DNA from 2 places in the Micrococcus sp. M4NT genome. Region 2 is predicted to be linked to the other one. Evidence: predicted binding sites of a transcription regulator. Region 2 holds the regulator's gene; the other holds the start of a gene.

Region 1 (15,325 bases), on a different contig from region 2:
GTACGGGTACTCGTCGCCGATGCCGCCCTGCACATAGTGCAGGTCCGTGTGGCACACGCCGCACGTCTTGACGTCGACGACGGCCTCTCCCGGTCCCGGGTCGGGGATGATGATGGTCTCGATGCTGACGGGGGCGTCCTTCGCCATGGCGACGACGCCGCGGACCTTCTGTGGCACGCTGACTCCTTGTGCAGTGGGGGTGACTCGGTGTCCATCCCACCACACTCGAGGCCGGGGCGGCATCCGGTGGGGACCGGCGGCGACCCCGTTGTGGTGGGGCACACTGGGGGGCATGTGCGGACGGTATGTGATGGCCCGGGCGGCCGGTGACCTCGTCAGGCTGGGCGGCGGCATGCTGCCCGATGAGACGCTCGAACTGCGGCCCAACTGGAACGTGGCCCCGACGGCGGACGTGCCGATCCTACTGGAGCGGGCGGTGGACGGGGACGGCTCGGGGGCGTCTGGCGGGGGCGAGGCGCCCGACGGGGAGGTGCGGCGCGAGCTGCACGTGGCGCGGTGGGGACTCGTTCCGCCGTGGGCGAAGGAGCTGTCCGTGGGGTCGCGGGCGTTCAACGCCCGGTCCGAGACGGTGGCACAGAAGCCGACGTTCCGGGCGGCCGTGCGTTCGCGCCGTTGCGCGGTGCCGGTGGAGGGGTACTACGAGTGGAAGAAGCCGGAGCCCGGGGCGAAGGGAGCCGACGGGAAGGCCGCCGAGAAGCAGCCCTTCTACGTGCACCCGGCCGGCGCCGGTGACGGCGAGGGGCCCGTGATCTGGTTCGCCGGGCTCTACGAGTGGTGGCAGGACCCGGAAGCGAAAGCCGCGGGAGAGGACGCGTGGGTGCTCTCGACGTCGATCCTGACGATGGCGGCGCCGAACATGGAGGCGGAGGATCCGCTGCTGGCGGAGCTGGGGGAGCTGCACGACCGGCTGCCCGTGCCCTTGGGAGCCGAGGCGATGGCCCGCTGGCTGGAGCCCGGGAAGCTCGGGTCGGCAGAGGAGGCCGAACTGCTCGTGGACGAGGTGTGCGCGCAGGCGTACGGCGTGGCGTCGGGGTGGCGCCTGCGCCCGGTGGGCTCGGCCGTGGGGAACGTGCGGAACAACGGCCCGGAGCTGATCGAGGAGCCCGGCGAGGTGCAGGAGCGACTCCTCTGAGGTGGGCCGGGTGGGGCGCCCGGAGGTGAGCCGAGGAGCGGCCTTCAGCCGCCGTCCGGGGCGTCGATGGGCCCGGTGCAGCCCCACGCGGAGGCGTCGGCGCCGCAGTCTTCGGCGACGTTGCGCGTGACCGTGCGCCAGATGTCCGCGGTGACCGGGGCGGCGTCCAGGGTGATGGTGCCGGGGATCAGCTGCCACTCGCCGCCGGCCACCCGGTACTCGCCGACATACACCGTGGTCAGGCCGACCGTGTAGGACCCCGTGTCCTCGTAGACGTGGCTCGTGGGGGTGGGCACGTTGAACTCGGGCTGCGCGTGGCCTCCGTCGTGGGTGGTCACGGTGCCGGTGCCGTCACCGTAGGTCCAGTGGAAGGTGACGGGCGTGGCGCGGAGTTCGATGTCCTGGCCGGCGATGGTCGTGGTCAGGGAGACCGGCTGCGCGAGGGTGTAGAAGTTGGTCTCCGCGTTGCGGACGCCGCGGCCGGCGTTGTCCGACTCGATCGTCGGCTCCAGGACCAGGAGGGTGCGGACTTCGTCGATGGTGACCGGGGGAGCGGCGTCGCCTGCGGCGCCGATGGGAGCCGGGCCGGTGCCGGTGCCCGTGCAGATGGGGTTGCCGTAGTCCACCGGGCCGTCGGGTGCAGCGGTATCCGTGGTCTTCGACATGACCCACTCGCTCCCCTCGGGGCAGAACTTCTCGTTCTGCTCCTGGCAGGTGCCCAGGTCCGGATTGCCTGCCTGTCCGGGGTAGCACGCGGCCATTGTGACGGTGCGCGTGGTGGTGGGCTTGGATTCCACCGTTATCTTCGAATGGCTGGATTCGACCCCTGTTTTCTCACCAGATTGAGGTGATTGATTTTTATTTCCGCAGGTTTGGTAAAGGTTAACGCTGCGAGACTTCACGCGCGCTTCTCGAACCTGGTTTTCACATCCCGTCGTTGTTGCGTAAGAATTCTCGGGCGAAGAGGCCCCAATTATCGCGATCAGGAACATGGCTATCGCTATCTGGCGTGGATCAGCATAGGAGTTCATGGAGTCGGGTCTCCGTGGAAGGTCATTTCGTCAACGACCCAGTGGCCAAGGTCTTCGTCGTATGTCGTTTCTGCGATCCAAGGATCTCGGTCCGCAGGTGGCGCCTCCCCTTCTGGGTCTAGTGACCCATCCGGGTTATAAGCGAGACCTCCAGTCGAATTTATTAAGATTGTGGTTACGAAACCCGTGTCGGATGGTCGGCTGATGGATGAGTGAACCGTCGACCCTTCTGGTTCAAGCCAGGAACCAGACCCGTATATATCAGACAGATTTCTTGCGGATGCGGAGCAGAGTTCGCAGTATTTGCTCGATATCCTAGTCAAAAAATTTGGATCGCCCGTCTCTTCCGCGTAGTTCATCGTCTCCCAGAAGTACTTCACCGCCGCCTCGGCGCCCTCCTGGGTCTCTTCCTTCATGACCTCGGGCATCACCGGCTTCGGCACGTTCTGGGCGGGGCCTTCGGCGGAGGCGGGGACGTACGGACCGCTCGCCGTTGCGCTCGCGGGTCCGCTCCCGCTCCCGCTCCCGCTCGCGCTAGATGGCGCCGTGCCGCCGTCGGGGGTGGAGGGAGATGCGCCGGCCGTAGCCGTAGCCGTAGCCGTGGGGGTGTCAGCGGCCTGCGTGGACGAGGCGGGCGCCGTCGTCGTGGTCTCGGTCGGTGCCGGGTCTCCGCCGCCGCAGGCCGTGAGGGCCAGTGCGAGGGCGGCTGCCAGCGATGCGGCCTGGGCGGGGCGTCGGCGGGGCAGGGCGCGTGGGGGTGCGGTGATGGACAAGGTCCCCTCCTCAGAAGACATCCGTTCCGTCCGCCGCCACGGCTCTGATCCCGTGAAGACCACCGCGTGAGCGGCGTGTGAGTGGCGACACTGGCGAGTGTACGCATGCCCTCGCGACACGCGAGGGGTTCTCCACAGAGCGGACCGTGAACATCGTCAGACGCGCAGGTGTCGTGTTCGCGACCGTTCATCTGCTCGTTCCGTGGGCGTTCCGCGCCGGGCATCCCCGGGGTCATCTCAGTCTCCTAACGTCCAGGTCAGCGCCGCTTCCGCGACGTCATCGACCGCCGCATCAGCAGGAGAGAGCCATGACCGATCGCATCCCCGAGTCCCCGTCCGTCGACCGCCGCGGCATCCTCGCCGGAGGCGGAGCCTTCGCCGCGGCCGGCGTGCTGGCCGCAGCCCCCGCCGCCCAGGCCGCGCCTCCGGCCCACGCCCCTGCCCATGGACGTCGCCGTGACGCCGGCGCCCAGTCCATGCCGCTGGCGTTCGGCAAGAGCCGCCGCTTCAAGATCGTGCAGTTCAACGACACCCAGGGCGGCCACGCCGCGGACCGTCGCACCCTCGAGTTCATGGGCAAGGTCCTGGACCGGGAGAAGCCGGACTTCGCGCTCATCAACGGCGACGTCATCGACGGCTCGCCCACCACGGACCTGCAGGTGATGCAGGGGATCAACAACTTCGTCATGCCGATGGAGTCCCGCGGCGTGAAGTGGGCCATCACCTTCGGCAACCATGACGAGGACTCGGTCACGGAGCACGGCACCTCGATGACGGAATCCCGGATCGTGGACTTCGTGCGCCAGTACAAGCACAACCTCAACCCGGCCGTGGACCCGTCCAAGCCGGGCCACTCCGACGCCCAGCTGCTCGTGCGGGGGTCCCGCGGCGCCGCCCCCTCCTTCGCCATCTGGCTGCTCGACTCGGGCCGCTACGCCACCGCCCAGGACGCCGCCGGGCAGTCCACCGAGGGCGTCATGGACTACGACTGGATCCGTCCGCAGCAGATCCGCTGGTACGAGGAGGCCTCGGAGGCCACCGCGGAGCGCTTCGGCAAGGGCGTCCCCGGCCTCATGTTCTTCCACATCCCCACGTTCGAGCACTCCTACATGTGGTACGCCTCCCAGGGCGAGAAGGACGAGGCCCGCCACGCGGAGGCCGTGCGCCGTCACGCCATCGAGGGTGTGAAGCACGAGGACGTCTACCACGGTCTGATCAACTCGGGCATCTACGCCTCCGTGAAGGAGCGCGGCGAGGTCAAGGGCATCTACTGCGGCCACGACCACATCAACACCTACAAGGGGAACTACTACGGCGTCGAGCTCGGCTACGCGCCCGGCACCGGCTTCGACACCTACGGCCTCAACGACGGCACGTGGGATCAGCACACCCTCCGCGGCGCCCGCGTGTTCGAGCTCGACGAGCGCACCGAGGCCGTCTACACCGGCGACACCCGCATCGTCTGGGCCCGTGACCTCGGGATCGACATGAACCCGGAGGGCAAGCCGGTGGCCGCGCCTGCCGCCTTCCCGCGGTACGTGAAGGCCTGAGCGCGGCCCCGCCCCGCCCGGGGGCGTGAGCACGGCGACGTCGGCACCCGCGCGGGTGCCGACGTCGCCTTTTCCCCGGGCCCCCTTAACGTGTCCGCTGCCACCCGTAGTGTCCCTCCCATCGGGTTCGAACACATGTTCGGGTACGATCGAGAGTGCGACCTCCGGTCCTCGGTCCCATCGCGGGCCGCGGCTTCCCGACTCTTCCCCTGCCTGCCGTCGCGGGTGGGTCGCGCTCCCGCCGTCCGTCGGCGCCCGCCGGCGGATCCGTCCGCAGCGCACACAGGGAGAGAGCAGCATGGGAGTCTTCACGCAGTCCGTGGCGGTGGAGCGCGCCCCGGATGGCGCGCCGCAGGGCCTGCATTGGAACGGGCGGGACTACGTCATCGCCGAGCGGCCGATGCGCTGGTTCGAGCGTCGCCGCTGGTGGGCCGAGGAGGTGCGGGCCGAGAAGGGCCGCGGGCCGGGCCTGGTGGACCATGAGATCTGGCGCCTGCAGGTGCGCCTCGCCCGGGCCGGCTCCGCCCCCGTGCAGACCCTGGACGTCGCCCACCACCTCGACTCCGGGCGTTGGCGCCTCATTCGCGTCCACGAGGTCGCTCATGACCTGCGGAGGACGGCGTGAGGTCCCGTCCGCCCCTCCGGGGCCTGCCCCCCGCTTCCGTCATTCGAACATGTGTTCTATTGTGGGTGAGTGGCCGCCTCGGCGGCCACAGGCCGCCCCGACCGCCTCCTTCCCCTGGCTCGGACCCCCGCACGCTTCCCGGCTCGTGCACCCGCCGCGCTTCCCGCGCCGCCCCCGTCGGAGACCCCGGCGGGGTGGTCCAGCACGTCCAGGAGAGCTCCCCATGGGTGACCGCACGCCCCCGCCCGTCCCGTTCCCCCATCTGCACGTGGCCTCGGCCTTCAGCGCCCACTACGGGGTGAGCTGGCCCGAGGACCTCGCCGCGGCCGCCGCCGCGGCGGGCATGGACCTGCTCGCGTGCACCGATCGCGACGGCCTCTACGGCATGGCCAAGCACGTGGGCGCGTGCCTGCAGCACGGCATCGCGCCCGTGGTCGGGGTGGACCTCGCCCTGCGCTGGTCGGAGGAGGACGGCGACGCCGGCCGGGCCGTCATCCTCGCCCGGGGCGGCTCCCACGGGTCCGGCTACCGCGCCCTGTGCCAGGTGATCTCCGCGGCCCATGCCCGTACCACCGGGGGAGCGGGCGGAGGCAGCCCCTGGGCCGCCGTCGCCGAGCTGGCGGAGGCCGCCGGGGGGCGCGTGCCCACCGCCGCCAACCCCGCGAACCCGCCGAGCCCGGAACTGTTCGTGCTCCTCGGGCCGGACTCGGACCTCGGACGCCACCTCGCCCGCCGCCGCTACGCCGCGGGAGTGGGCGCCCTGCGCCGGTGGCGCTCGGCCCTGCCCGCCGGATCTGTGCACGTCGACGTCGTCACGCACCTCTCCGCGCCCGGCCGACGGCTGGACACGGGCCACGCCGTGAAGATGCTGCGCGCCGCCCGGGACACCCGCACGCCCGCCGTGCTGACCAACGCCGTGCGGTACGCCGCCCCGGACGGCGCGGCCACCGCGGACGTCCTCGACGCCGCCCGGGCGCTGAGCTCCCTCGACGCCCTGCACGACCTGCAGCCCAACGGACAGGGCTGGCTCAAGCCCACCGAGCACATGCACCGGATCGCCCGTGAGGTGTGCGAGGCCGCGGACGAGCCTGCCGCGCCCCTCCTGGAGTCCACCCGCCGCCTGGCCGAGGCCTGCGCCCTCGACCCCGAGAGCGATCTCGGCTGGGGCCGGCCCCGGGTGCCCGAGGCCTCCGTCATCGGGGTGGACGGGCCGCCCGACCGCGTGCTGCACGAGCGGACCCTCGCCGGCCTGGCCGCCCGCTACCCGCGTCTGCACACCGGCTCCGGGTTCGGCACCAGTCAGGAGGCCCGCGACCTGCAGGACCGGGTCGAGCACGAGCTCGGGATCATCTCGCGCCTCGGGTTCGCGAGCTACTTCCTCACGGTGTCCTCCGTGGTTGACCTGATCGAGGGGATGGGCGTGCGGGTCTCCGCGCGCGGCTCCGGGGCGTCGTCGCTGGTGAACCACGCGCTGCGGATCTCCAACGTGGACCCCATGGCCAACGGCCTGATCATGGAGCGCTTCCTCTCGGACGCGCGCTCCACCCTGCCGGACATCGACATCGACGTGGAGTCCGCGCGCCGCCACGAGATCTACCGTGCCGTGTTCGAGCGCTTCGGGGCCGAGCGGACCACGCTCATGAGCATGCAGAACGCCTACCGGGCCCGCGGCGCCGTCCGGGACGCGGGGATGGCCCTGGGCCTGCCGGACGAGGACGTGGACGTCATCGCCAAGCAGCTGTGGCGCTTCTCCGCCTCCAGCTTCCGCGAGGCGCTGCAGCGCATGCCCGAGTTGGGGGAGCTCTCCCGCCGCGTGGAGTCCGGCCGCCGGGCGGGGCGGCATCAGCTGGACCTGCTGGTGGACATCACGGAGCGTCTCGATCGCCTGCCCCGGCACATCTCTATGCACCCGTGCGGCGTCATCCTCGGCGACGCCACCCTCCTGCACCGCACGCCCGTGCAGCCCTCGGGCATGGGCCTGCCGATGAGCCAGTTCGACAAGCACGACATGGACCCCATGGGCTTCCTCAAGCTGGACATCCTCGGCGTGCGCATGCAGTCGGCGATCGCCTACACGCTGGCGGAGGTGGAGCGCATCACGGGGGAGAGGCCGGACCTCGAGCGGGTCCCCCTCGACGACGAGGCGACCTTCGAGATGATCCGCACCACCCACACTCTCGGCTGCTTCCAGATCGAGTCGCCGGGCCAGCGGGAGCTGATCGGCAAGCTCGCCCCCCGCGAGTTCAACGACCTCACGGTGGACATCTCCCTCTTCCGTCCCGGCCCCATGCAGTCGGACATGGTACGGCCCTTCCTGGAGCAGCGGCACGGCTGGGCGGCGGCCCGCTGCCCGCACCCGCACCTCGAGCCCGTGCTCGCCGAGACGCACGGCGTCACCGTGTTCCACGAGCAGGTGCTGCGCACCATGGACGTCATGACCGGCTGTGGCCTGGCCCGCGCGGACGAGTTCCGCCGGCTCCTCGGCGGGCCCGCCGAGCGCACGGTGGAGGAGTACTTCCGCTCCCACGCGCTGGAGAAGGGGTACGACCTCGACGTGATCGACGAGGTCTGGGGCACCCTCCACGCCTTCGGCTCGTTCGGCTTCTGCAAGGCCCACGGCGCCGCGTTCGCCGTGCCCACCTACCAGTCCGCCTGGCTCAAGACGCACCACCCCGAGGCCTTCATGGCCGCCATCCTCGAGCATGACCCCGGCATGTACCCGGCCCGCCTCATGGTGGCCGAGGCCCGCCGCATGGGCATCCCCGTGCTCCCGGTGGACGTCAACGCCTCCACTCGGCACGTGCGCGTCGAGTGGGTGCCCTCGCACCCGGAGGTGGACGGCCACGGCCTCCACGGGGAGGGCGCCCACGACGACGGCGCGCGTCACCCCGCGGACGGCGGATGCGTGGACGACGACGGCGCGCCCGGTCCTTCCAGGCCCAGCACACCCGGCCCTTCGACGCCCGGCCCACCCGCACCCGGCCCACCCGCACCCGGCAGCTCCGCGACCGCCAGCTCCGCGACCGGTCCCGACGGCCGCGCTCGCGGTCGCTGGGGGATCCGCCTGCCCTTGACGAGCCTGTCCGGGTTGAGCGAGGCGGAGGTCGAGCGCCTCGACGCGGGCCGCCCCTACCACTCCCTCGCCGACGTCCGGGACCGTGCCCGGCCCACCAGCCGCAACCTGGAGCGGCTCGCCCAGCTCGGCGCCCTCGACTGCCTGCTGCCGCCCGGCGGGGCGTCTCGCACCGACCTCGTGCACCACCTCGAGCTGCAGCACTCCAGTACGCGGGGCACCGGTCCGGGCCGCGGGGCCACCCGTTCGCGGCCCCCGCGGACCCGCCAGGTGGACGGTCAGCTGGCCCTGGACCTGCCGGACACCGAGCTCAGCGCCCTCACCCCGATGTTCCCGTCCCCGCCCACGGCCGCGCAGGTGCGCACCGAGCTGGACCTCACCGCTCTGGACGTGACCGCCCATCTCATGGACTCCCACGCGCCGTACCTCGACGCCCTCGGGATCACCCGCGCGAAGGACCTGCTGCGACTGCGCTCGCAGTCGCGCGTGCTCGTGGCGGGGGTGCGCGTGGCCACGCAGACCCCGCCCATGCGCAGCGGCAAGCGGGTGGTGTTCCTCTCCGTGGACGACGGGACGGGCTGCGTCGACGCGTCCTTCTTCACCGAGGCCCAGCACGCCTCGGGGGAGATGCTCTTCTCGGCGCGCCTCCTGCTGATCGAGGGGACCACGCGACGCACCGGCCCGCAGGCCGTCTCGGTGCAGGCCGTCCGCGCATGGGACCTGCACCGCTCCGAGACCCTGCCCGACCCCGACTACCTCGACGCCACCCGGGAGCAGTGGCGGCGCTGGCTGGCCGCCGACCGGAAGGCGGCCGCGGTCCGGCGTCGCGGCGGCACGCCGGGCGGGCCCGGCGGCGGGGCGTCCCTGCCGGACATCCCGCACCACGGCACCGGCGGCTGGCCGGTCAAGGTGCGCCCCGAGGCGCTCGTCGCCCAGGACGCCGAGCGCGTGGAGGCCGGGGCGAGCGCCGGGACGCCGCAGGCCACGGCCGAGGCCCCGGGGTGCAGCACGCCCATCCCGGTGCCCCACCCGGACACGTGGGAGCTGCTGCCCACGCCGGAGCGGTGAGCCGTCCGGCACGGATGAGGGGCTGCTTAACGTGTCCGGGCCCCGTGATGGACTGCATGAGGAAAGGGGGGAAGAGACATGGACGTGATCGGTGAGACCAGGCGCGTGATGAACCCGTCTGCGCGCCTCGGCAACGCCGCTGACGGCGCCGGCAGCGGCAGTGCAGACCGGAGTTCCGGCGAAGGCCTCGGCGAGGGTCCACGATCGCCTCTCGGCGCGCCGGTCGCGGACCTGCTCGGGGCCGCGCAGTCGGAGGTCCTGGCTCTGCTCGAACGGCTCGGGGACCCGGAGTGGCCCCCGGAGGTCGAGGACCTGCGGCTCCCGGCCCTGCTCCAGGAGGTGGAGCGGCTCGCGCGCACCGTCGCCGCGGTGCAGACCTCCCTCGCCGGGCACCTCGCCCAGGTCTACGGGCACGAGGCGGATCGTCATGAGCTCCTGGGCATCCCGCCGGGCAAGAGCCCCCACCGGGACGAGGCCGACTGCCTGCGCTCCCTCCTCCACATCGACCGCCGGGACGCCCAGCGCCGACTCCGCCGAGCCGAGGCCACCCGACCCCAGCGCGCCTTCGCCACGGCGCCGGTCGCGGAGCCGCAGCTGCCCGCCATCGCCCGTGTGGTGGCGGCCGGGGCCGCCGAGCCGGGGGCCTGCGACGTCGTGATCGAGACGCTGACGCGTGCACGCACCGACGCCCTGATCGCCGGCGTGCCTCGGGACGAGGTCGAGCACCTGGTCGACGCGGGAGAGGCCATCCTGGCGGACCAGCTCCAGCGGATCGAGCCGGACGGCATCCGTCGGCTCTGCGCCCGGTGGCGTCAGAACCTCGACGCCCTCGTCATGCCGGACACCGCCGCGCCCACGGAAGCGGAGCTGAACGCCGCCCAGGGACTGTTCCACCGGGGCCAGCGCCGTGGGCTGCACCGGTGGGACCTCCACCTCACCGACGCCCAGCATGAGGTCCTGCAGACCGTGGCATCCGCCGCGACGAACCCCCGCGCCGTTGCCGGCGTGCAGGACGCCGGCTCGGCCCCGGATCCCCGGACGCGCGGGCAGCGGCAGGCGGACACGCTGGTGAGCGCCCTCCAGGCGGCCCTCGCGCATGCCGGTGCGGAGGCATTGCCCTCCACCGGCGGGAACCGTCCGCAGGTGCTCGTCACGATCGACCATCGGACGCTCCTCGGGGAGCTGCGCGCCGCCGCCGACGGACGCATGGGGTCCGCCGTGTCCACGGCCGACCTCACTGGACCGATCGACCCCCGCGAGATCCGGCGCATCGCCTGCGACGCGGACATCATCCCCGCCGTCCTGGGCGGCGAGGGGGAGATCCTCGACCTCGGCCGGGCGCGTCGTCTCTTCACCCGTGCCCAGCGGCGGGCCGTGACGGCGCGGGACGGCGGATGCGCCGCACCCGGCTGCGCGCTGCCCGCCAGCTGGTGCGAGGTCCATCACATCGGCCACTGGGAGCACGGCGGGCCCACGGACGTGGCCAACGGCGTGCTGCTCTGCTCGCACCATCACCAGGCCGTGCACGCCGGGTGGTGGGAGGTGTCGGTCATCGAGGGCGTCCCGTGGTTCGTCCCGGCCCGCCACCTCGACCCGGACCGCACGCCGCGCCGGAACCAGCATCACCGGACACGCCCGGGCCCACCCGGGGCGGCTCCTGCTCCGGCGAGGCGGGAACCACTCCCTCCGCCGGAGCGACCAGCCCTCCCCGAGCCCTGGACCCGGCTTCAACCGCCCCTGCGGATCGGTCGCGCCCAACGGAGCCCCGGCGGGTGGGAGGAGTCCGCCGCGTCGACGCGGGTCGGCGCCCTCCTGCGTCGTCGCCGCCCTGTTCCCGCCCGCCCCTAGAATGGGGGCGGCTGGCGGTGGCCTCCGTATGCCACACGCCCAGAAGCCTGACCCGAGAAGGAGCACCGTGTCCGAGCCGAAGAACATCCTGCTGACCGTGGACGGCCAGATGCGGGAGGTGACGCACGGCATCACCGGCCTGGAGCTCTTCCGGGAGCAGCCCACCACGGTGGTCATGCGCGTGGACGGCCACCTGTGGGACCTCGCCCGCGCAATCCCGGCCGGCGCCAGCGTCGAGGCCGTGGACATCACCGAGCCCGAGGGCCTGAACGTGCTGCGCCACTCGACCGCCCACGTGATGGCCCAGGCGGTGCAGCAGCTGCGCCCCGACGCCAAGCTCGGCATCGGCCCGTACATCACGGACGGCTTCTACTTCGACTTCGACGTCGCCGAGCCCTTCACCCCGGAGGACCTCAAGCAGCTCGAGAAGATGATGCTGAAGATCGTCAACGCGAACCAGCAGTTCCGCCGCCGCGTGGTCACCGAGGACGAGGCCCGCGCCGAGATGGCGGAGGAGCCGTACAAGCTCGAGCTCCTGGGCAAGAAGAACGAGGCCGACACCGCGGGCGAGGGCGCCTCCGTGGAGGTCGGCGCCGGCGAGATCACGGTCTACGACAACGTGGACCGCAAGTCCGGCGACGCCGTGTGGTGCGACCTGTGCCGCGGCCCGCACCTGCCGAACACGAAGCTCATCTCCAACGCCTTCGCGCTGACCCGCTCCGCGGCCGCCTACTGGCTGGGCAACGAGAAGAACAAGCAGCTGCAGCGCATCTACGGCACCGCCTGGCCCACCAAGGCCGACCTGAAGGCCTATCAGGAGCGGCTTGCCGAGGCCGAGCGACGCGACCACCGCAAGCTGGGCGCGGAGATGGACCTCTTCTCCTTCCCGGACGAGCTCGGCTCGGGCCTGCCCGTGTTCCACCCGCGCGGCGGCATCATCCGCAAGACGATGGAGGACTACTCGCGCCGCCGCCATGAGGAGGCCGGCTACGAGTTCGTCTACACGCCGCACATCACGAAGCAGCACCTCTACGAGGTCTCCGGGCACCTGGACTGGTACGCGGACGGCATGTTCCCGCCCATGCAGATCGACGAGCAGCGCGACCCGGAGACCGGCGAGGTCACCCGGCAGGGGCAGAACTACTACCTCAAGCCGATGAACTGCCCCATGCACAACCTCGTGTTCCGCTCCCGCGGCCGCTCGTACCGCGAGCTGCCGCTGCGCCTCTTCGAGTTCGGCTCCGTGTACCGCTACGAGAAGTCCGGCGTGGTCCACGGCCTGACCCGCGTGCGCGGCATGACCCAGGACGACGCCCACATCTACTGCACGCGCGACCAGATGAAGGACGAGCTCACCACGACGCTCACCTTCGTCCTCGACCTGCTCAAGGACTACGGCCTGGACGACTTCTACCTCGAGCTGTCCACGCGTGACCCGGAGAAGTCGGTCGGCTCGGACGACATCTGGGAGGAGGCCACCCGCACCCTCGCCGAGGTCGCCGAGGGCTCCGGCCTCCAGCTCGTCCCGGATCCGGGCGGCGCCGCGTTCTACGGGCCGAAGATCTCCGTGCAGGCCAAGGACGCGATCGGCCGCACCTGGCAGATGTCCACCATCCAGCTGGACTTCAACCTGCCCGAGCGGTTCGACCTCGAGTACCAGGCCGCCGACGGCACGCGTCAGCGCCCCGTGATGATCCACCGCGCCCTCTTCGGCTCGATCGAGCGCTTCCTCGGCGTGCTCACCGAGCACTACGCGGGCGCCTTCCCGGCGTGGCTCGCCCCCGAGCAGGTCGTGGCCATCCCCGTGGCCGAGGCGTTCAACGACTACCTGGCCGACGTCGTCGCGAAGCTGCGCGCCGAGGGGATCCGGGCCCGCCTGGACGACTCCTCGGACCGCTTCCCGAAGAAGATCCGCACGGCCTCCAAGGAGAAGGTGCCGTTCGTGCTCATCGCGGGCGGCGAGGACGCCGAGGCCGGCGCGGTCAGCTTCCGCTTCCGCGACGGGTCGCAGGACAACGGCGTTCCCGTGGACGAGGCCATCGCCCGCATCGTGAAGGCGGTCCGGGAGCGCGAGGTCACGGCGTGAGCACCCCCGACGGCGACGCCGCGGCGACGGACGGCTTCGGGCTGCCCGGCGTCCCGGACGCCTTCGATCGGCTCTGGAACCCGCACCGCATGGCGTACATCAACGCCGGACCGGACCAGGTGAAGGACGAGCACACGTGCCCGTTCTGCGCGGCGCCGCATCGCACGGACGAGGAGTCGCTGATCGTGCACCGCGGGCGCACGGCCTTCGTGATCCTCAACCTGTTCCCGTACAACCCGGGGCACCTGCTGATCTGCCCGTACCGCCACGTGCCCATGTACACGGACATCACGGCGGAGGAGACGGCGGAGATGGCGGAGCTGGCCCAGACGGCCATGCTCGCCCTCGAGGGGGCCAGCCGCCCCAAGGGCTTCAACCTGGGCATGAACCAGGGCGTGGCCGGGGGAGCGGGCATCGCGGCACACCTGCACCAGCACGTGGTGCCGCGGTGGACCGGCGACGGCAACTTCCTGCCGATCATCGCGCACACCAAGAACATGTCCCAGACCCTGGGCCAGACCCGCGACCTCCTCGTGGCAGCCTGGCCCGCAGCGGCCGCCGAGCTCACCGCCCGCAGGAGGCGCGACGCCGGGGCAGAGCCCGACGCTCCCGGCGCTCCGGACGCTCCCGGCGACGCGACGCCCGCCGCGGCACCGCAGGGGGACGTGCGCTGATGCTGGACCGGCATGCCCGCGGGGTGACCACGCGCGTCTTCCTGCCCGTGGCCCGCGGGCTGCTGCGCGCCGGCGTCAGCCCGGACGCCGTGACGGTGACGGGCACCGTGGGCGTGAGCCTCGGCGCGCTCGTGTTCTACCCGCTCGGCGAGCTGTTCTGGGGGACGATCGTCATCACCCTGTTCGTGTTCTCGGACCTCGTGGACGGCATCATGGCCCGCGAGGCCGGGACCACGGGCCGCTGGGGATCCTTCCTGGACTCGACCCTGGACCGCGTGCAGGACGCCGCCGTGTTCCTCGGCGTGCTGTGGTGGGGCTTCGGCGTCGGGGACAACCCGACCGTGGGCGTCCTCGCCGCCTCCTGCCTGGCGCTCGGCATGCTCGTGTCCTACGCCCGGGCCAAGGCCGAGTCGCTCGGGTTCACCGCCAACGTGGGCATCGCCGAGCGCGCCGAGCGGCTCGTGGCCACGCTGGTGGCGGTGGGCCTCACGGGCCTGGGGCTGCCGCCCGTCCTGCTCACCGTGGTCCTCGCGCTGCTCGCGCTCGCCTCCGTGGTGACCGTGCTGCAGCGGGTCGCCGCGGTGCGTCGCCAGGCCCGCGCGTCCGCGGCCTGAAGCACCCTGCCGCCTCAGCCAGCAGTCACCTCAGTCGGCAGCGATCGCCGCCACGACGGCGCCGCTCACCGCGACGAGGTCGGCGGGGGCCAGCTCGACGTCGAGCCCACGCTGCCCGCCCGAGAGGTACATCACCTCTCCTGTGAGGGCGGACGCGTCCACCACCACGGGGTGCCGGTTCCGCTGTCCCAGCGGGGAGATGCCGCCCCGCACGTAGCCGGTGCGCCGCTCGGCCACCGCGAGGTCGGCCATCACCGCCTTTTTCACCCCCAGCGCTGCCGCGGCGGCGCGCAGGTCCAGCTTCCCGGACACGGGCACGACGCACGCGGCCAGCGAGCCGTCCGGCAGGGCCACCATCAGGGTCTTGAACAGACGCTCCGGGGGGACCTCCAGCGCGTGGGCCACCTGCGCGCCGAAGCTCTCGCCGCCGCCGTCGAGGGCCACCTCGAACGTGTGGAGCACGTGCGGCACCCCGGCCGCCACGAGCGCCGCGACGGCGGGGGTCGCCGTGTGCTTCAGCGCGCCCCGATCCGTGCCGCCCCGCCTCCGTGCCATGCCGGCCGTCCTCGCCGGCTCAGAGGCCGGCCTGCTCGCGCACGTTGCGCTTGATCCGCCCGAGCATGGCGGACATGCCGCGCAGCCGCAGCGGGGTCAGCGCCTTCTGCAGGCCCAGCTTCGCCGGGATGTCCTCGGGGACGTCCAGGACCTCGCGCGCCGTGGACCCGTCGAGCCCCTGGGAGAGGACGGAGGCGAATCCGCGCGTCGTGGGTGCCTCCCGCGGCGCCGTGATGTACAGGCGCACCACCGCGTCCGGGCCCGGCTCGCCCTCC
Region 2 (15,325 bases):
CGCCTCCTGCTGCACCTCCCCCACCGGTTCTACGTGCCGGCGGGCACGAGCGGGGAGCACCGGCTCGTGTGGCCGAAGGTCATCGCGGTGGAGCCGCTTCCCGGCCGGGCCGTCTTCGTCTCCCCCGATCACCCGGAGCCCGGCATCCCCGCTCAGCTGTCCTTCCCCAGCAGAGAGCCCGCCCGCGGACCCGCTGCGGTGTCCGGCCCCGCGTCTACGCTGTGACCCATGGCTCAGATCATCCTCTTCCACCACGCCCTCGGCCTCACGGACGGTGTCCGCGACCTCGCCGAGAAGATCGCCTCCGGCGGCCACCAGGTGCACACCCCGGACCTCTTCGACGGCGCCGTGTTCGGCACCCCGCAGGAGGGCATCGCGCACGTGGAGAGGCTCGGCGGCTTCGACCGGATCGCGCTCGAGGGCATGCGCGTGGCCGCGGAGTTCCCGTCCGCGTCCGTCGTCGCCGGTGTCTCGATGGGCGTGGTCCCCGCCCACAAGGCGGCTCAGACCGTGCCCGCCTTCCGCGCGTGCATCGACATCTCCGGGTTCGTCCCGCTCACCGCGTTCGCCCCTCTGTGGCAGCCCCACACGGCCCTGCAGGTGCACCTCGCCTCCGAGGACGCCTGGGTCAGGGACGAGGACCTGCCGCTGGCCCGCTCGATCGCCGCGACGGATGAGAATCCGGACGCCCCCGCGGTGCTCTTCGAGTACGAGAGCGCGGAGCACCTCTTCATGGACTCCTCCACCTCCGGCTACGACGCCGACCTCACGGACGTGGTGGTCCGCCGCATCCACGAGCTGTTGGCGTGAACCTCTCCGCGCGCTCCGGAGCCCGGGCCCGCACGGGCGCCGGACGGACGGCGCTCGCCGCCCTGCTGCTGGCCGTGCCCGCCGCGGTGGGCTGGCTGTGGCTCACCGTGCCGATCGACGGTGTCCTCCGGGTCCTCCTCCCCGTCCTCGGCTCGCTGGCCTCCCTCGCCGGGGCTGGGCTGCTGCTCACGGACGCACGGCGCCGAACGTGGGCCGTTGCCGTGCGCGTGGCGGACCTCGTCCTCGGCGGGCTCGGCGTGATCCTCACCCTCGCGTTCGGCGGGTCCGCCCTGTCCATGATCTCCACCCTCAGCGACGAAGGGTGGGACGCCGTCGGCGACGCCGCGGCCGCGTTCTCCGCCGCCGCCGCTCTCGTCGCGCTCGCCGCGGTCACGCTGCTGTTCACCATCGTGCGGCGCTGGTGGCCGGGCGACCTCACCCTCTGACCGCCGCCACCGCCGCCGTCAGCGCACGGCACCCCGCCGTCGTCGGGTCAGCGTGGCCAGCGCGGCCACCGCCACGAGCACGAAGCCCACGAGGGCGGCGAACACGTAGCCGGCCGCCGGCGAGATCGCGTCGATGAAGACGCCCGCCACCGGCGCGCCGAGAGCGGCGCCCGCAGTCATGGCCGAGCCGTAGAAGCCCATCGCCTCGCCGCGGCGCTCCTCCACCACCAGGTTCGAGAGCCGCGAGGACGCAGCGGCCAGCGTGGGCGCCGTGAGCAGGCCCGAGGGGATCGAGGCGAGCGCCAGCGGCCACAATCCGTCCACGACCGCCATGGGCAGCGTGAACAGGGCGAACAGGGCCATGAGCAGGTACGGGTGGACCTGGCGCCCCCAAGCCCCGTAGAACAGGCCGCCGATCGCCGAGGCACCGCACCACAGCGCATACACCACGCCCACCGCGGCCGCCTGGCCGGCGCGCTCCAGCTCGGCCACCATGGACACCTCGGTGCCCACCATCACGATGCCCGCCGCCATGGACACCACGAGCACGCCCAGGGCCTCCGGGGTGACCCACGCGAAGTTCTTCTCCCGCCACAGCGCGAGCCGCTCCCGCCGCGTCAGGCCCGGGCGGGCCTGGGGCACCGGCCCGGAGCCGTCCTCCGCGATGCGGGGCATGGCGCCCGTGATGATCGGGATCGCTCCGGTCACCAGCGGCACGGTGCCCGTGGCGAGGTCCGGGGCGGTCATCTCCACGTGCATCGGCGCGCCGTGCACGGACTGGGCGACCGCCTGATCACGGTCCTCGGCCTCCGTGTACGGGTCGTTCGTGGCCGGCCCGACGACGGCCAGCTGGCTCGAGCGCGTCGGCGGGTTGAACCACATCAGCAGCAGGCCGCCAAGGGCGCTGGAGAGGCCCACGATGGTCAGCCCGAGCGCGCTGGACCACGTGGCGGCCACCACGGCGCCGAGGGCCGGGCCCATCATGAAGATGGTCTCGGTGATGATCGAGTCGAGGGCGAACGCCGTCTGGCGATCCTTGCCGTGGGTGAGCACGCCGAGGCCCTGGCGCACCACGGAGAAGATGGGCAGCGCGAACACGCCGCCGAGGAACACGGCCAGCAGCATCCAGGGGAAGGGCAGCCACGGCACGATCGGCCAGATGAGGGCCTCCGCCACCACGGACGGCAACAGCGCCCGGCGCAGACCCTTGGCGTCGACCACGCGGCCGCGCCACGGAGCGCCGACGGCGATGCCCAGCGTCATGGCCGCCGCCGCGAGGCCGGCCTGGCCGTAGCCGAGGCCGAGCGTCAGCGCCACGTGCAGAGTGAGGATCACGCCGGCCGCCGTGTGGGGGAAGCGGGCGATGAAGCCCACCATCAGCAGATGGCGGATCCGAGAGTCCTGCAGCAACCGTCCGTACGCTCCGAAGTCCACCCCAGAAGCTTAGGGCTTCCGGTGTGTGGTGCAGTCCGGCTCACAGCGGGCCTGCCGAGACCGTGCCCGCTCAGTTCTTCCGCTGGTCCTTCGCGCGCAGCAGGTCCAGGGCGATCGCCGTGCCCAGCACCGCGCAGCGCACCACGGGCGGCATCGCGGGGTCCACGGTGAGCTGGTACCGCGAGCGCCCCGCGAGAGCGTTCAGGAACCCGGCGAACTCCGCCGTCACGCGGGCGATCTGCCGCTCCCCGGCCGCGAACGTGTAGTCGTAGTCGAACAGGTCGCCCGTCACGGAGAACCGCGTCCCGTCGACCACCTCCACGCTCACGGCGGTGCGGAAGAACGCGAACTCCCGGGCCACGTTGGCCAGCGGATACCCCTGCGCGTCCAACACCTGGAAGCGGTCCCGCCCGAAGGTCGCCGGGTCCTGCAGGTGGAAGAGGACGCGGCCGTCCTCCCCGTCCACCACGTCGAACTCACGCGAGCCCATCAGCATGCGGCTCAAGCCCCCGCCTCGCGTCACCACCGTCGCCACGGTCTCCCCGTCGGGGCCGAGGATCGCCATGTCGTTGGAGTTCCACGTGGTCATCTGCTGCACCGTCACGGCGTTCACGTGCGCGAGGCGGCCTGCGTCGAAGGTCCCGGTCATGCGACCAGTGTCCCGCCGTCGTCGTCCTCCCGGAATACCCCCGGCTCGGCACGCGTTGACGGATATGGTTCAGTTTTGAAAGACGACGAGGGGCCCGCCCCTCGCCCGTCCGGCACCGCCCCGCCCCGCCCCGCCCCGCCCCGAAGGAGCAGCCCATGCAGTTCGGCGTCTTCACCATCGGTGACATCACCACCGATCCGACCACCGGCACCACCCCCACCGAGCACCAGCGCATCAAGGACACCGTGCGCATCGCGCGGCACGCCGAGCAGGCGGGCTTCGACGTGTTCGCCACGGGCCAGCACCACAACCCGCCGTTCGTGGCCCCGGGCAACCCGCCCACGCTGCTCGCGTACCTGGCGGCCGTGACGGAGAAGATCCAGCTCTCCACGGCGACCACGCTCATCACCACGATGGACCCGGTGCGCCTGGCCGAGGACTACGCGTACCTGCAGCACCTCGCCGACGGCCGCGTGGACCTCACCCTGGGCCGCGGCAACACCGGACCCGTGTACCCGTGGTTCGGCAAGGACATCCGTCAGGGCATCGCCCTGGCCGTGGAGAACTACCACCTTCTCCACCGCCTGTGGCACGAGGAGACCGTGGACTGGAACGGGACGTTCCGCACGCCCCTGAACAACTTCACCCTCACGCCCCAGCCGCTCGACGGCGTGGCGCCCTTCGTGTGGCACGGCTCCATCCGCTCGCCCGAGATCGCCGAGCAGGCCGCCTACTACGGCGACGGCTTCTTCCACAACAACATCTTCTGGAACAAGGAGCACGTCATCCAGATGGTGCGCCTGTACCGCCAGCGCTTCGAGCACTACGGCCACGGCAAGGCACACCAGGCCTACGTGGGCCTCGGCGGCCAGGTCTACATGGCCAAGAACTCGCAGGACGCCGTCAAGGAGTTCCGCCCGTACTTCGACAACGCGCCGGTGTACGGCCACGGCCCCTCCCTCGAGGACTTCACCCGCCAGACCCCGCTGACCGTGGGCTCCCCGCAGGAGGTCATCGAGCGCACCCTCGGCTTCCGCGACTGGGTGGGCGACTACCAGCGTCAGATGTTCCTGATCGACCATGCGGGCCTGCCCACGGACACCGTCCTTAAGCAGATCCACATCCTGGGCGACGAGGTGCTCCCCGTGCTCCGCAGGGAGTTCGACGCCCTCACGCCGGCCGACGTGCCCGAGGCGCCCACCCACGCGTTCCTCGTCGAGCGCGCCCGTCGCGGCGAGGCGCCCGTCCCCGGCGGCGCCGAGGGCTCGGCCGCCCACGCGGAGCGGGAGTCCGGCCGATGAGCGCCGTCACCGACCCGTTCACGCCCGAGACGCGGCACATCGCCGTCGTCTCCGGCGGCCTCGGGGAGTCGTCCCAGACCCGCATGCTCGCCGAGCGCCTCGCCGAGGCGGCCTCGAGTGCCCTCGCGGGCCGGGGCTCGGCCCCCGAGATCCACCTCATCACCCTGCGGGAGCTGGCGGTCGACGTCGCCCAGGCGCAGGTGACCGCCACCACCTCCCCGGCCCTGCGCGCCGCGCTCGACGAGGTCGAGCAGGCCGACGCCGTCATCGCCGTCTCCCCCACCTTCAAGGCGTCCTATGCGGGCCTTTTCAAGGCCTTCTGGGACCTCGTGGACGACGACGCCGTGCGCGGCACCACCGTGCTGCTCGGCGCGACCGGTGGCACCGCGCGGCACTCGCTCATGATCGACACCGCGATGCGGCCGCTCTTCTCCTACCTGCGCACGCGCATCATCCCCACGGCGGTGTTCGCCGCCTCGGACGACTGGGGCGAGGTGACCGGGGCCGCGGCGTCCATGCGGGACCACCCGCTGAACGCGCGCATCGCGGCCGCAGGGAGGGACCTCGCCGAGGTCATGCTCCTGCGCCCCGTGCGGCCGCGCCGCGCGAACGGCGAGGCAGAGCTGGAGGTGACTCCGTTTGACCAGCTCCTCAACCCCGGCGCCTGAGCCGGTTCCCGGCGCCGCCGACGCCGCGACGTGGTACGGCTCCGCCCCCGAGGACCGCAGGCCTGAGGGTGCGGCCCAGCAGGCGTGGCGCGCGTACTTCGAGTCCACCCAGATGCTCTCCGAGCTGCTCGAGCGCGGACTGAAGCGGGACGCCGGGCTCTCGCTGGCCGACTACAACCTGCTGCTGCTCCTCTACGAGTCCCCCGATGGCCGCCTGCGCCTCGGAGAGCTCGCCGGGCGCATGGTCTTCTCCCCCTCGCGCATGACGTACCAGGTCAAGAGCCTCGTGGCCCGCGGCCTGATCGAGCGCCACCCCGCGGAACGGGACCGGCGCGGATTCGAGGCTGTGATCACGGACGAGGGCCGCCGCGCCTTCCGCCGCGCAGCCGTCCATCACGCGCGCGAGATCGACGACCTCTTCCTCAGCTCCCTGGAGCCCGGGGAGGCGGAGACCCTCGGCCGGGTGTTCTCCCGGCTCGGCCACCGCCTCGAGGGGCGGTGCTGACGCACCAGGCCCGGTGATCCTCGCGGAATCACCGGGCCCGGTGTGCTGCTGTGGCCGTGAGGCCGGACGGATCAGCCGATGCGCTGGCCGCCCAGGGTCACCACCGTGTCCGCGGGGGCGTCGGCGGAGCTGACCGCGATCACCTTCACGGAGCCGCCGGCGGGGACGTCCGCCGGGACGTTGATCCAGGCCATCGGCTGCACGGTGTGCAGGTGCATCTCGCCCAGCACGGCGCCGTCCGCGTCCAGGGCGTAGACCTTCATGTACTCGAACCGGCCCTCGTCCGTGGTGATCTGGGTGCGGGTGCCGCGGGCCACGCCCTCGGCGGCGGTGTAGGTCACCTCGGTGGTGAGGTCCGGGGCCGGCGTGGCCCTGGCGGGAGCGGAGGCCTTGGCCTTGGCCTTGGCGGGAGCGGAGGCCTTGGCCTTTTCGGAAGCGGCGGCCTTGGCCGGAGTCTCAGCCTTGGCCGCGGCGGGAGCCTTGGCGGCCTTCTTCTCCGCGGCAGCCTTCTTCTCGGCGGCCGCCTTCGCCTCCTGCTTCGCGATCAGCTCGTCGGCGATCTCCTTCTGCTCCTCCGCCGGGATCGTCGTGACCTCGGACTCGGCCACGGGGGCCGCTCCGGCGGTGGGCATGTCGGCGGCGTGCTTCGGGGCGGGGCGCGCGGCGTGCTTGGGGGCGGGGCGGGGGGTCTTGCCGGACGTCGCCGAGGAGGCCTTGGCGGCGTCGAGGGCACGGGTCGACTCGATCGGGACCATGATCGAGGACATGGCCTTCGCGTCGCAGCTGACCGCCTCGCCGTCCTCGTCGAAGGTCACCGGCGCGACGCCCGAGATGACGCCCACCACGCGCTGCTGCGCGTCGTAGACCGCTCCGCCCGAGTCGCCGGGGTGGGTGGTGGCGGCGTCGAGGGCGACCTGGTCGGCATAGCCGTCGGCGCACACGGCGTCGCTGTCGAACGCGTGGGCATGGCTCAGGGAGTTGGGGTGGCCCATCGGGACGGAGGAGCCGTGCGTGTACACGGTCTCGCCCGCCTCCACGGAGGCGGCGGGCCGGGTGGCCCAGTCGCCGACCACGCGGACGTCCTCGGCCAAGCCGATGCGCACCAGGTCCACGCCGGACTCGCCGGGCAGGGCGGTGACGGTGCCGATGCGCGCGCCCTCGGCGGAGCGCACCGGGGAGCCGACCTCCCACACGGCCCCGCCGCAGTGGGCCGCGGTGTAGGCGGTGGACTCGTCCACGATGGTCAGGCTGCACGCCCCGGCCGGCGCCGAGAGCGCCGATCCCTGGGTGAGCGGGGTGGACGCGAGGGCGGGGCCGGCGGCGGCGACCGCCACGGCGCCCAGCGCGGCGGTGGCCGCGCCGGTCAGGGTTCTGCTTCTCATGACATCTCCTCCAGATGGATGCCTAGGACCGGCCGGAAGTGCACGGTCGTCCAGGGCGGGGCGGCCGCAACGGCGGCGCCCCTCCCCCACCACGGTAGCCGATGGGGGTCGGCACGCCCATGGGAGCGCGGGGCTCAGGGCCGGCGGACGGTGATCTCCACGGAGTCGGCCCGCTCAGCCAGCAGGGGCAGGTCCGACAGCACCATGCGCAGCGTGGCGGCCATGAGCCGCACGTCGGCGTCGTCCGCGCCGCGGGTCGGCATGGCCACGACCCTGAGCTCCGGGCCCGAGCCGCCGCCGTTCATCACCGCGCCGGACGCCGTGCGCGTCGCGACGCCGGATCCCGGCGCGAGGCCGAGGTTCAGCAGGTGCGGCACGAGGTCCGCGACCTCCGCGATCTCATCGGCCACCTCCTGGTCCACGTACGACGGCGTCCACTCCTGCTGCTGTGCGAGCGCCCACACGGCGGGGCGGCGCACCACGTAGGTGTGCTCGGCGCCGGCGTCGACCACCACGAGCTCACATCCCTCGTCCACCGCCGAGAGGCACGCCCGCGGCATCCACACGGCCACCGGCCGCGCCTCGGGGTTCCACGCCGTGAGGGCGGGCACGTTCGTGAACACGGGCAGGGCGGTGCGGCCGTCGGCGGCGCGCAGGGTCACCAGGGCGACGTCGGCCGCCTTGTCCCCGTGCGCGCCGACCTCGTGCCCGTGGCCGGCGTGGTCCGCGTGGTCGTGCACGTCCGCCTCGTCGACCGCGAGCGTCGGGACCACGGCGGCGAAGACCCGGATGTGCCCGAGCACCGCGGAGACGTCCTGCTCGGTGGCCTCCGAGCGGGCGAGCCGCTCCATGACGTCGGTCCACCGGGCGTCGGCGGTGCCGTCGTCGGCGTCGAACGCGTGCAGCGGATTGGCGGAGCCGTCCACGCCGCCGCCGGCGAGGTCGCGGCCCTCCCACGGGACGCCGGCCGTGTCCGCGACGTTCTCCCCGGCCGTCTTCTCCCGCATCCGGTCCAGCGCGGCGCGGATGTGCCCCGGCAGCTCCCGCGATGCCGGCCGCTCGAGCGCGACGGTCTCCTCGTGCGCGGAGTCCGCGCTCATTCGGCCACCGCGAAGGGGTGCGCGGCCCGCGCCTCGTCCACCGTGGAGCCGCCGGCCACCGCGAGCGCCTGCTCGAGGCTGAACCGGCCCGCGTAGAGGGCCTTGCCCATGATGGCCCCCTCGACGCCGTCGCCCACCATCCCCGCGAGCGCGGCGACGTCCTCGAGCGAGGAGATGCCGCCGGAGGCGACCACGGGCTTGGCCGTCTTCGCGCACAGCTGCGCGAGGAGCTCGGTGTTCGGCCCCTTCAGGGTGCCGTCCTTCGTGACGTCGGTGACCACGTAGCGGGCGCAGCCGGCGTCCTCGAGGCGGGCCAAGACCTCCCAGAGGTCGCCGCCCTCCTTCGTCCAGCCGCGGGCCGCCAGGGTGGTGCCGCGCACGTCCAGGCCCACGGCCACCTGCTCGCCGTGGCGCTCGATCACGCGCGCCGTCCACGCCGGGTCCTCCAGGGCCGCGGTGCCGAGGTTCACGCGGGTCGCGCCCATCTCGAGGGCCCCCTCGAGGGACGCGTCGTCGCGGATGCCGCCGGAGAGCTCGATCTTCACGCCGAGCTCCTCCACCACGCGGCGCATGACGTCGCGGTTGTCCCCGCGGCCGAACGCGGCGTCGAGGTCCACGAGGTGGATCCACTCGGCGCCGGCGCGCTGCCAGTCGAGGGCCGCGGTGAGCGGGTCGCCGTAGGAGGTGGCGGAGCCGGCCTCCCCCTGGACGAGACGGACGGCACGGCCGTCCTGCACGTCCACGGCGGGCAGCAGCTCGAGGGCGGGGGTGTTCGGGGTCATGGGGTACCTCTCAGCGGGAGACGGTCAGGAAGGCGGCGGCGATCGCCATGGCGGCGAGCACGAGGGCGATGACGACGGCCCACCCGGGGGCCTTCTGCGTGCGCATCGACCAGGCGGCACCGAGCAGGATGCCGCCGAGGGCGAGGTAGAGGACGGACCAGTAGGGCATCAGAGGGTCTCCAGCCAGTTGCGGAGCAGCGCCTGCCCGGCCTCGCCGGACTTCTCGGGGTGGAACTGCGTGGCGGACAGCGGCCCGTTCTCCACGGCGGCGATGAAGTCCGCGCCGTGGTGCGCCCACGTCACCTGCGGGGGGCGCATGGTGGGGATGGTCTGGTCGAACTCCCAGCGCAGCACGCCGTAGGAGTGGACGAAGTAGAACCGCTCGTCCTCGATCCCCCGGAACAGCGCGGAGTCCTCCGGCGGTCGGACGGTGTTCCAGCCCATGTGGGGCAGGACCTCGGCCGGGAGCTCCTCGACCACGCCGGGCCATTCCCCCATGCCCTGGGTCCGCTCGCCGTGCTCCACACCGGCGTCGAAGAGGACCTGATGGCCCACGCAGATGCCCAGCACGGGGCGACCCCCGGCCACGCGGCGGCCGATCCAGCGGGTGCCGCCGACCTCGGTGAGGGCGCGCATCACCGAGGCGTAGGCGCCCACGCCGGGCACGAGCAGCCCGTCCGCGTCCAGCACGGCGTCCGGATCCCGGGTGAGCTCGACGACGGCCCCGGCGCGCTCGAGGGCGCGCACGGCCGAGTGCACGTTGCCGGAGCCGTAGTCCAGGACGGCGACGCGCGGGCGCACCCCGGGCACGGACGTGGGCGCCGCCATCAGAGCGCGCCCTTCGTGGAGGGCACGTCGTCCACGCGCGGATCGTCCTCGACGGCCGCGCGCAGGGCGCGGGCGAACGCCTTGAACTGGGCCTCCACGATGTGGTGGGGGTCGCGGCCGCGGACGACGTCCATGTGCAGGCAGATGGCCGCGTGCTGCGTGATCGCCTCGAAGACGTGCCGGGTCAGGGAGCCGGTGAAGTGGCCTCCGATGAGGTGGTACTGCTGCCCGTCCGGCTCGCCCTCGTGCACCAGGTACGGACGCCCGGAGACGTCCACGACGGCGCGCGCGAGCGCCTCGTCCAACGGCACGGAGGCCTCGCCGAAGCGGCGGATGCCCCGCTTGTCCCCGAGGGCGACGCGGAGCACCTCGCCGAGCGTGATCGCGACGTCCTCCACCGTGTGGTGCACGTCGATGTGGGTGTCCCCCGTGGCGCGGACCCTGAGGTCGATCCGCGAGTGGCGCGAGAGCGCCGTGAGCATGTGGTCGTAGAACGGGACACCCGTGGAGATGTCCGCGGCGCCGGAGCCGTCCAGGTCCATCTCCACGTGCACGTCCGACTCGCTCGTGGTGCGCTCCATGCGCGCCCGGCGTCCGGAGATCAGCTCGGCTGCCACGGGTCCTCCTGGGGATACGGGGGTGACGGTCGCATCCATCCTAGGTTCGGCGGCGCATGCCCGGCCGCGCGCGTCGTTGCGTCTCGCGCGGCGGCCGGCGCGGGGTCACCGTGCACCCGCGGCGAGGGCCTCCTCGAGGGCGGTGAGGAACGCGGTGGTCTCCTCCTCCGTGCCCGCGGTGACGCGCAGGTGGTGCGGGATGCCGACGTCGCGCACCAGCACCCCCCGCTCGAGGAGCGCCTCCCACACGGCGTGCGCGTCCTCCAGGTGGCCGAAGAAGACGAAGTTCGAGTCCGAGACGGCCGGGTCCAGGCCCAGCTCGCGCAGCCGGGCCACGATCCGGTCGCGCTGGGCCTTGATGTCCGCCACGGTCTCCAGGAGCGTCTCCACGTGCTCGAGGGCGGCGATCGCGGTGGCCTGCGTGACCGAGGAGAGGTGGTAGGGCAGGCGCACGAGGCGCAGGGCATCCGCCACGGCCGGGTCCGCGGCGAGGTAGCCGAGGCGGGCGCCGGCCAGGGCGAACGCCTTGGACATGGTGCGGGTGACGATGAGCCGCTCGCGCCCCTCCAGGAGGGTGAGGGCCGAGGGCGTGCCGTCGAGCGCGAACTCGGCGTAGGCCTCGTCCACGACCACCATGGCGCCCGGGCCGCCCTCGGCCTCGTTCCGGGCCTGGGCGGTGTAGACGGCCTCGATCACGTCCAGCCCGAGGGCGGTGCCCGTGGGGTTGTTGGGCGAGGCGAGGAAGACGAGGTTCGGACGGTGCTCGCGCACCATGGCCGCGGCATGCTCGGCCGAGAGGGTGTGGTCCGCGGCGCGACCGCCGTCGACGAATGCCGTGTCCGTGCCCGCGGCCAGCAGCGGATACATGGAGTAGGAGGGGAGGAAGCTGAGGACGCTGCGGCGCGGCCCGCCGAAAGCCTGGAGGATCTGCTGGAGCACCTCGTTGGAGCCGTTGGCCGCCCACACGTGTGCCGCGGTCAGCCCGTGGCCGAGGTACCCGGCCAGGCTCTCCCGCAGCCGGGTGAACTCGCGGTCCGGGTAGCGGTTCAGCCCCCCGGCGACCTGCGCCACCCGTGCCACGACGGCCTCCGCGACCTCCGGGGGGACGGGGTGCGTGTTCTCGTTCGTGTTGAGCATGAACGGCACGTCCAGCTGGGGGGCGCCGTAGGGGCTCTGCCCGCGCAGGCCCTCGCGCAGCGGGAGGGAGCTCAGATCGGTCATACGGGCCATTCTAGGAACGGGAGCACGCCGAGCGCGCCGTGAGTCGCCGGCCGGCCCTCAGTCCCCCGCGGGCACGAACAGGGACTCGCCCAGCTCGAGCTCCCGGCCCTCCAGGCTGTTCAGCTCGGCGATCCGCGTCATGGTGGTGAAGGGGTCCTCCTCCGGCGCAGCCTCGGCGGCGATGGACCACAGGCTGTCCCCCGGCATGACCGTGACGGTCTCCAGACGCGCGCCCGGGCCCTCGGAGGAGACCGCCGCAGGGGAGGTGAGGACGCCCGCGAGGAACGCCGCGACGACGGTGAGCACGGCCGCCGCCAGCATGAGCGGAAGCCCGCGGAGCACGAGACGGCCGCGCCTGTTGAGGCGGAACCCGCTCGGAGCGGGGCGAGCGGGGACGGGACGGGAGAGAGCTGCGGTCAGGGTGGTCATGGTGATGGTCGCCTTCCTCCCGCTGCGAGCGGGAATTCGAACGTGTGTTCGAACCTGTTCGAATCCATGTCTAGCACACACCTTCGAGACACGCCCAGCGTGGATCGAACATATCTTTGGATCCAGTGACGGACTCCACTAGGGTCGAGGGCACCGGACGTGCTCCGACCCGCGGTGGATCGCCTTCAGGGCAAGACCATCAGCAGGGGTGGACACGCTAAGCGACCTCGGGAGAACGGACCGCCGCATGGCCACCCCTGACCACCAGACCCCAGCCGGGTCCGCCCCCTCGCTCACGTCCCGCCAGCGGCGGATCGTGGAGACCATCCGCCACGCGATCGCTGAGTGCGGCTACCCGCCCTCCATGCGGGAGATCGGGGACGCGGCGGGCCTCGCCTCGCTCTCCTCCGTCACGCATCAGCTCGGCCAGCTCGAGCGCTTCGGCTACATCCGCCGCGATCCGGGCCGCCCCCGCGCGCTCGAGGTGCTGCTGGCCGAGGACGGGACGACGCTGACCCCCGAGACGGCCTCCCCCGTCGCCCCGGTCTCCGAGCTCCCCCAGATCCCCTCGTGGCACACGGACGCCGCCGAGGGCGACGCCGTCTCCATCCCGTGGGTGGGACGGATCGCGGCCGGCGGCCCCATCCTCGCCGAGCAGCAGGTGGAGGAGGTCATGACGATCCCGCGCCGCCTCACGGGTGAGGGCGAGCTGTTCATGCTCCGCGTCTCCGGCGACTCGATGGTGGACGCCGCCATCTGCGACGGCGACTGGGTGGTGGTGCGCCGGCAGGAGACCGCGGACAACGGGGACATCGTGGCCGCGCTGCTCGACGACGAGTCCACCGTGAAGACCTTCCGCCAGCGCGACGGCCACACGTGGCTGCTCCCCCAGAACACCGCCTACGAGCCCATCATGGGTGACCACGCGACCATCATGGGCCGCGTGGTCACCGTGCTGCGGGCGCTCTGAACGGCGCCCGCGGCGCGGACGGTCAGACCAGGCCGAGCCACCGCCAGTACGTGGCGGAGAAGAGCAGGACCATGAGGTAGCCGATCACCGTGATGGGCAGTCCCGCCTTGAGGAACTGCATCGGGGTGAACGCGCCCGTGCCGTACGCGAGCATGTTCTGCGGCGCGGAGACCGGCAGCAGGAAGCCGAAGCAGATCAGGAACTGCATGATCACGACGAACCCGAGGCCGCCCTCCGCGGCGTTCGGGATGGACGCGGCGAAGGCGATGAACACCGGGATCAGGGCGCTCGAGAGCGCGGTGGCCGAGGCGAAGCCCAGGTGGATGAGGATCGTGAAGGCGCCCATGACGGCGATCAGCGCGACGATCGGCAGCTCGGCGAGGCCGAGCGCGGTGAAGGTGCGCTCCGAGAGCCACGCGGCGGCGCCCGTCTTGAGCAGCAGCGAGCCGAGCGAGATGCCCACGGCGAACACCACGAGCGTGCCCCAGTTGACGAGCTTCTCCACGGTCTTCCACGAGAACACGCCGACGCGCGGGAGCAGGAGGAAGGCGACGGCGGCCAGGGTCACGGTGGTCGCATCGACGGGATGCAGGACGCCCTGGGTGGCCCACGCGGTCACCAGGAGGACGGCCACCACCGTCAGGCGCATCTCCTTGCCCGTCATCGGGCCGAGGGCGGCGAGGTCGCGCTGGACGACCTCGCGACCGCCGACCATGCGGTCGGTCTCCGGCTTGATGGCCCAGCGCATCACGAAGTAGAGCACCACGGACATGACGGCGGCCCACGGCGCGCCCCACACGAACCACTCGAGCCACGTGATCTGGCGGCCCATCTGGTCCTGGATGAAGCCGACAGCGACGAGGTTCTGGGCCGCGGAGGTCATGATGCCGATGTTCCAGATGGAGATGGCCTGCGCGGCGGTGATGACGAGCAGGGCGCTGAGCTTCGAGTCGGTGGGCATGCCGAAGGCCGCTACGAGGCCCATGAGGATCGGCACCACCGCGCCGGCGCGTGCCGTGGCCGACGGGACGAAGAAGGACAGGATGATCGTGATGACGATCGTGCCGATGAGGATGTTGCTCGTCTTCTCGCCGGCGAACTTCAGCACGAGCAGCGCCACGCGCTTGTGCAGCCCCGTGGCCTGCATGGCGGCGGCGAGCACGAGGGCGCCGGCCACGAGGGCCACCGCGGAGTTGGAGAAGCCGCCCAGCGCGAGCCCCAGGGCGCCTGACGTGCCGAGGGCGGTCTCCGGGTCCGCCATGTCCGGGGCGAATCCGACGAGGAACGCGATCAGCCCGATGATGAGCACGGCGCTGACCGGGTAGGTGACGGCCTCGCTCACCCACACGATGACGGCGAACGCGAGGACCGCGAGCGCCCGCTGTCCGGCGACGGAGAGTCCGAGCTCCTGCAGGCCGGGCATCAGGGCCACCGCGGCCATCGCGAGGACGGCCAAGGCCAGCCACACCGGCTTGAGGTTCAGGTGCGCCAGGAAGGAGTCGTGGTGGCGATTCGCCGCGCGCTCGTGCGCCCGGACCACCTCCCGCTCCTCGCGGGCCTGGCCGCCCAGGGAGGCGCGGCGTTCGGCCGTCCTCCGCAGTCGATGGGATCTTGAGGTCCTGCCGGTGGCCAGGGCCGCCCGCCTTCCCGCCGCGCGCGGCGGCGTGCTCGCTCCGGAGGGCCACGGGGCCGGGGCCCTCCCCACGACTCTAGGCCTGACGTGGGCTCCTGACGGCCGCCGGCCGGGTGTCGTCGGACGCCCTCAGTCCTCCTCGGCGAGGCGCGCCAGCACGCCCCGCACCACCTGCCGGTCCGTGGTCCGCCAGAAGTCCGGCAGAGCGCTCGTGATGTAGCCGCCGTAGCGCTCGGTGGCCAGACGTGAGTCCAGCACGGCGACGACGCCGCGGTCCCCGACGGCGCGCACGAGGCGGCCGGCGCCCTGGGCCATGCGGACGGCGGCGTGCGTGGCCGACACCTTCATGAACCCGTTGCCGCCGTGCCGGGCGATGTCCCGCGTGCGCGCCTGGGAGAGCGGGTCGTCCGGGCGCGGGAACGGGATCCGGTCGATCACCACGAGGCGCAGCGAGGAGCCCGGCACGTCCACGCCCTGCCACAGGCTCATGGTCCCGAAGAGGGAGGCGTCCCGCTCCTCGGCGAACTGCCGGACGAGTGCGGAGAGGGTG

What was found. The regulator LexA, encoded in region 2, represses DNA repair genes until DNA is damaged. The targets are predictions, from matches to a motif close to TCGAACANNTGTTCGA.
Region 1: NJC10_RS04575 (DUF6504 family protein) is a predicted target of LexA. The motif match lies at 4,635-4,650, and genes of this name have one in related genera.

The regions. Positions count from the first base shown of each region.
Region 1 is NZ_JAMYEH010000005.1:49,466-64,790, reverse strand. Features, by position in the region: gene NJC10_RS04600 (S-(hydroxymethyl)mycothiol dehydrogenase) at 1-177, opposite strand, end outside; gene NJC10_RS04595 (SOS response-associated peptidase) at 293-1,153, shown strand; gene NJC10_RS04590 (PKD domain-containing protein) at 1,198-1,950, opposite strand; gene NJC10_RS04585 (DUF6318 family protein) at 2,181-2,978, opposite strand; gene NJC10_RS04580 (metallophosphoesterase family protein) at 3,266-4,507, shown strand; gene NJC10_RS04575 (DUF6504 family protein) at 4,806-5,132, shown strand; gene NJC10_RS04570 (DNA polymerase III subunit alpha) at 5,356-9,273, shown strand; gene NJC10_RS04565 (HNH endonuclease signature motif containing protein) at 9,352-11,121, shown strand; gene thrS (threonine--tRNA ligase) at 11,189-13,207, shown strand; gene NJC10_RS04555 (HIT domain-containing protein) at 13,204-13,881, shown strand; gene pgsA (phosphatidylinositol phosphate synthase) at 13,881-14,495, shown strand; gene NJC10_RS04545 (aminoacyl-tRNA deacylase) at 14,526-15,050, opposite strand; gene NJC10_RS04540 (SufE family protein) at 15,070-15,325, opposite strand, start outside.
Region 2 is NZ_JAMYEH010000004.1:144,142-159,466, reverse strand. Features, by position in the region: gene NJC10_RS04115 (FtsK/SpoIIIE domain-containing protein) at 1-225, shown strand, start outside; gene NJC10_RS04110 (dienelactone hydrolase family protein) at 229-810, shown strand; gene NJC10_RS04105 (hypothetical protein) at 807-1,256, shown strand; gene NJC10_RS04100 (MFS transporter) at 1,275-2,690, opposite strand; gene NJC10_RS04095 (hypothetical protein) at 2,761-3,339, opposite strand; gene NJC10_RS04090 (LLM class flavin-dependent oxidoreductase) at 3,495-4,640, shown strand; gene NJC10_RS04085 (CE1759 family FMN reductase) at 4,637-5,308, shown strand; gene NJC10_RS04080 (MarR family winged helix-turn-helix transcriptional regulator) at 5,280-5,813, shown strand; gene NJC10_RS04075 (trypsin-like serine protease) at 5,885-7,195, opposite strand; gene NJC10_RS04070 (SseB family protein) at 7,330-8,295, opposite strand; gene priA (bifunctional 1-(5-phosphoribosyl)-5-((5-phosphoribosylamino)methylideneamino)imidazole-4-carboxamide isomerase/phosphoribosylanthranilate isomerase PriA) at 8,292-9,077, opposite strand; gene NJC10_RS04060 (hypothetical protein) at 9,088-9,246, opposite strand; gene hisH (imidazole glycerol phosphate synthase subunit HisH) at 9,246-9,905, opposite strand; gene hisB (imidazoleglycerol-phosphate dehydratase HisB) at 9,905-10,561, opposite strand; gene NJC10_RS04045 (histidinol-phosphate transaminase) at 10,628-11,743, opposite strand; gene NJC10_RS04040 (LysM peptidoglycan-binding domain-containing protein) at 11,801-12,172, opposite strand; gene lexA (transcriptional repressor LexA) at 12,420-13,142, shown strand; gene NJC10_RS04030 (DASS family sodium-coupled anion symporter) at 13,165-14,682, opposite strand; gene NJC10_RS04025 (ATP-dependent DNA helicase) at 14,905-15,325, opposite strand, start outside.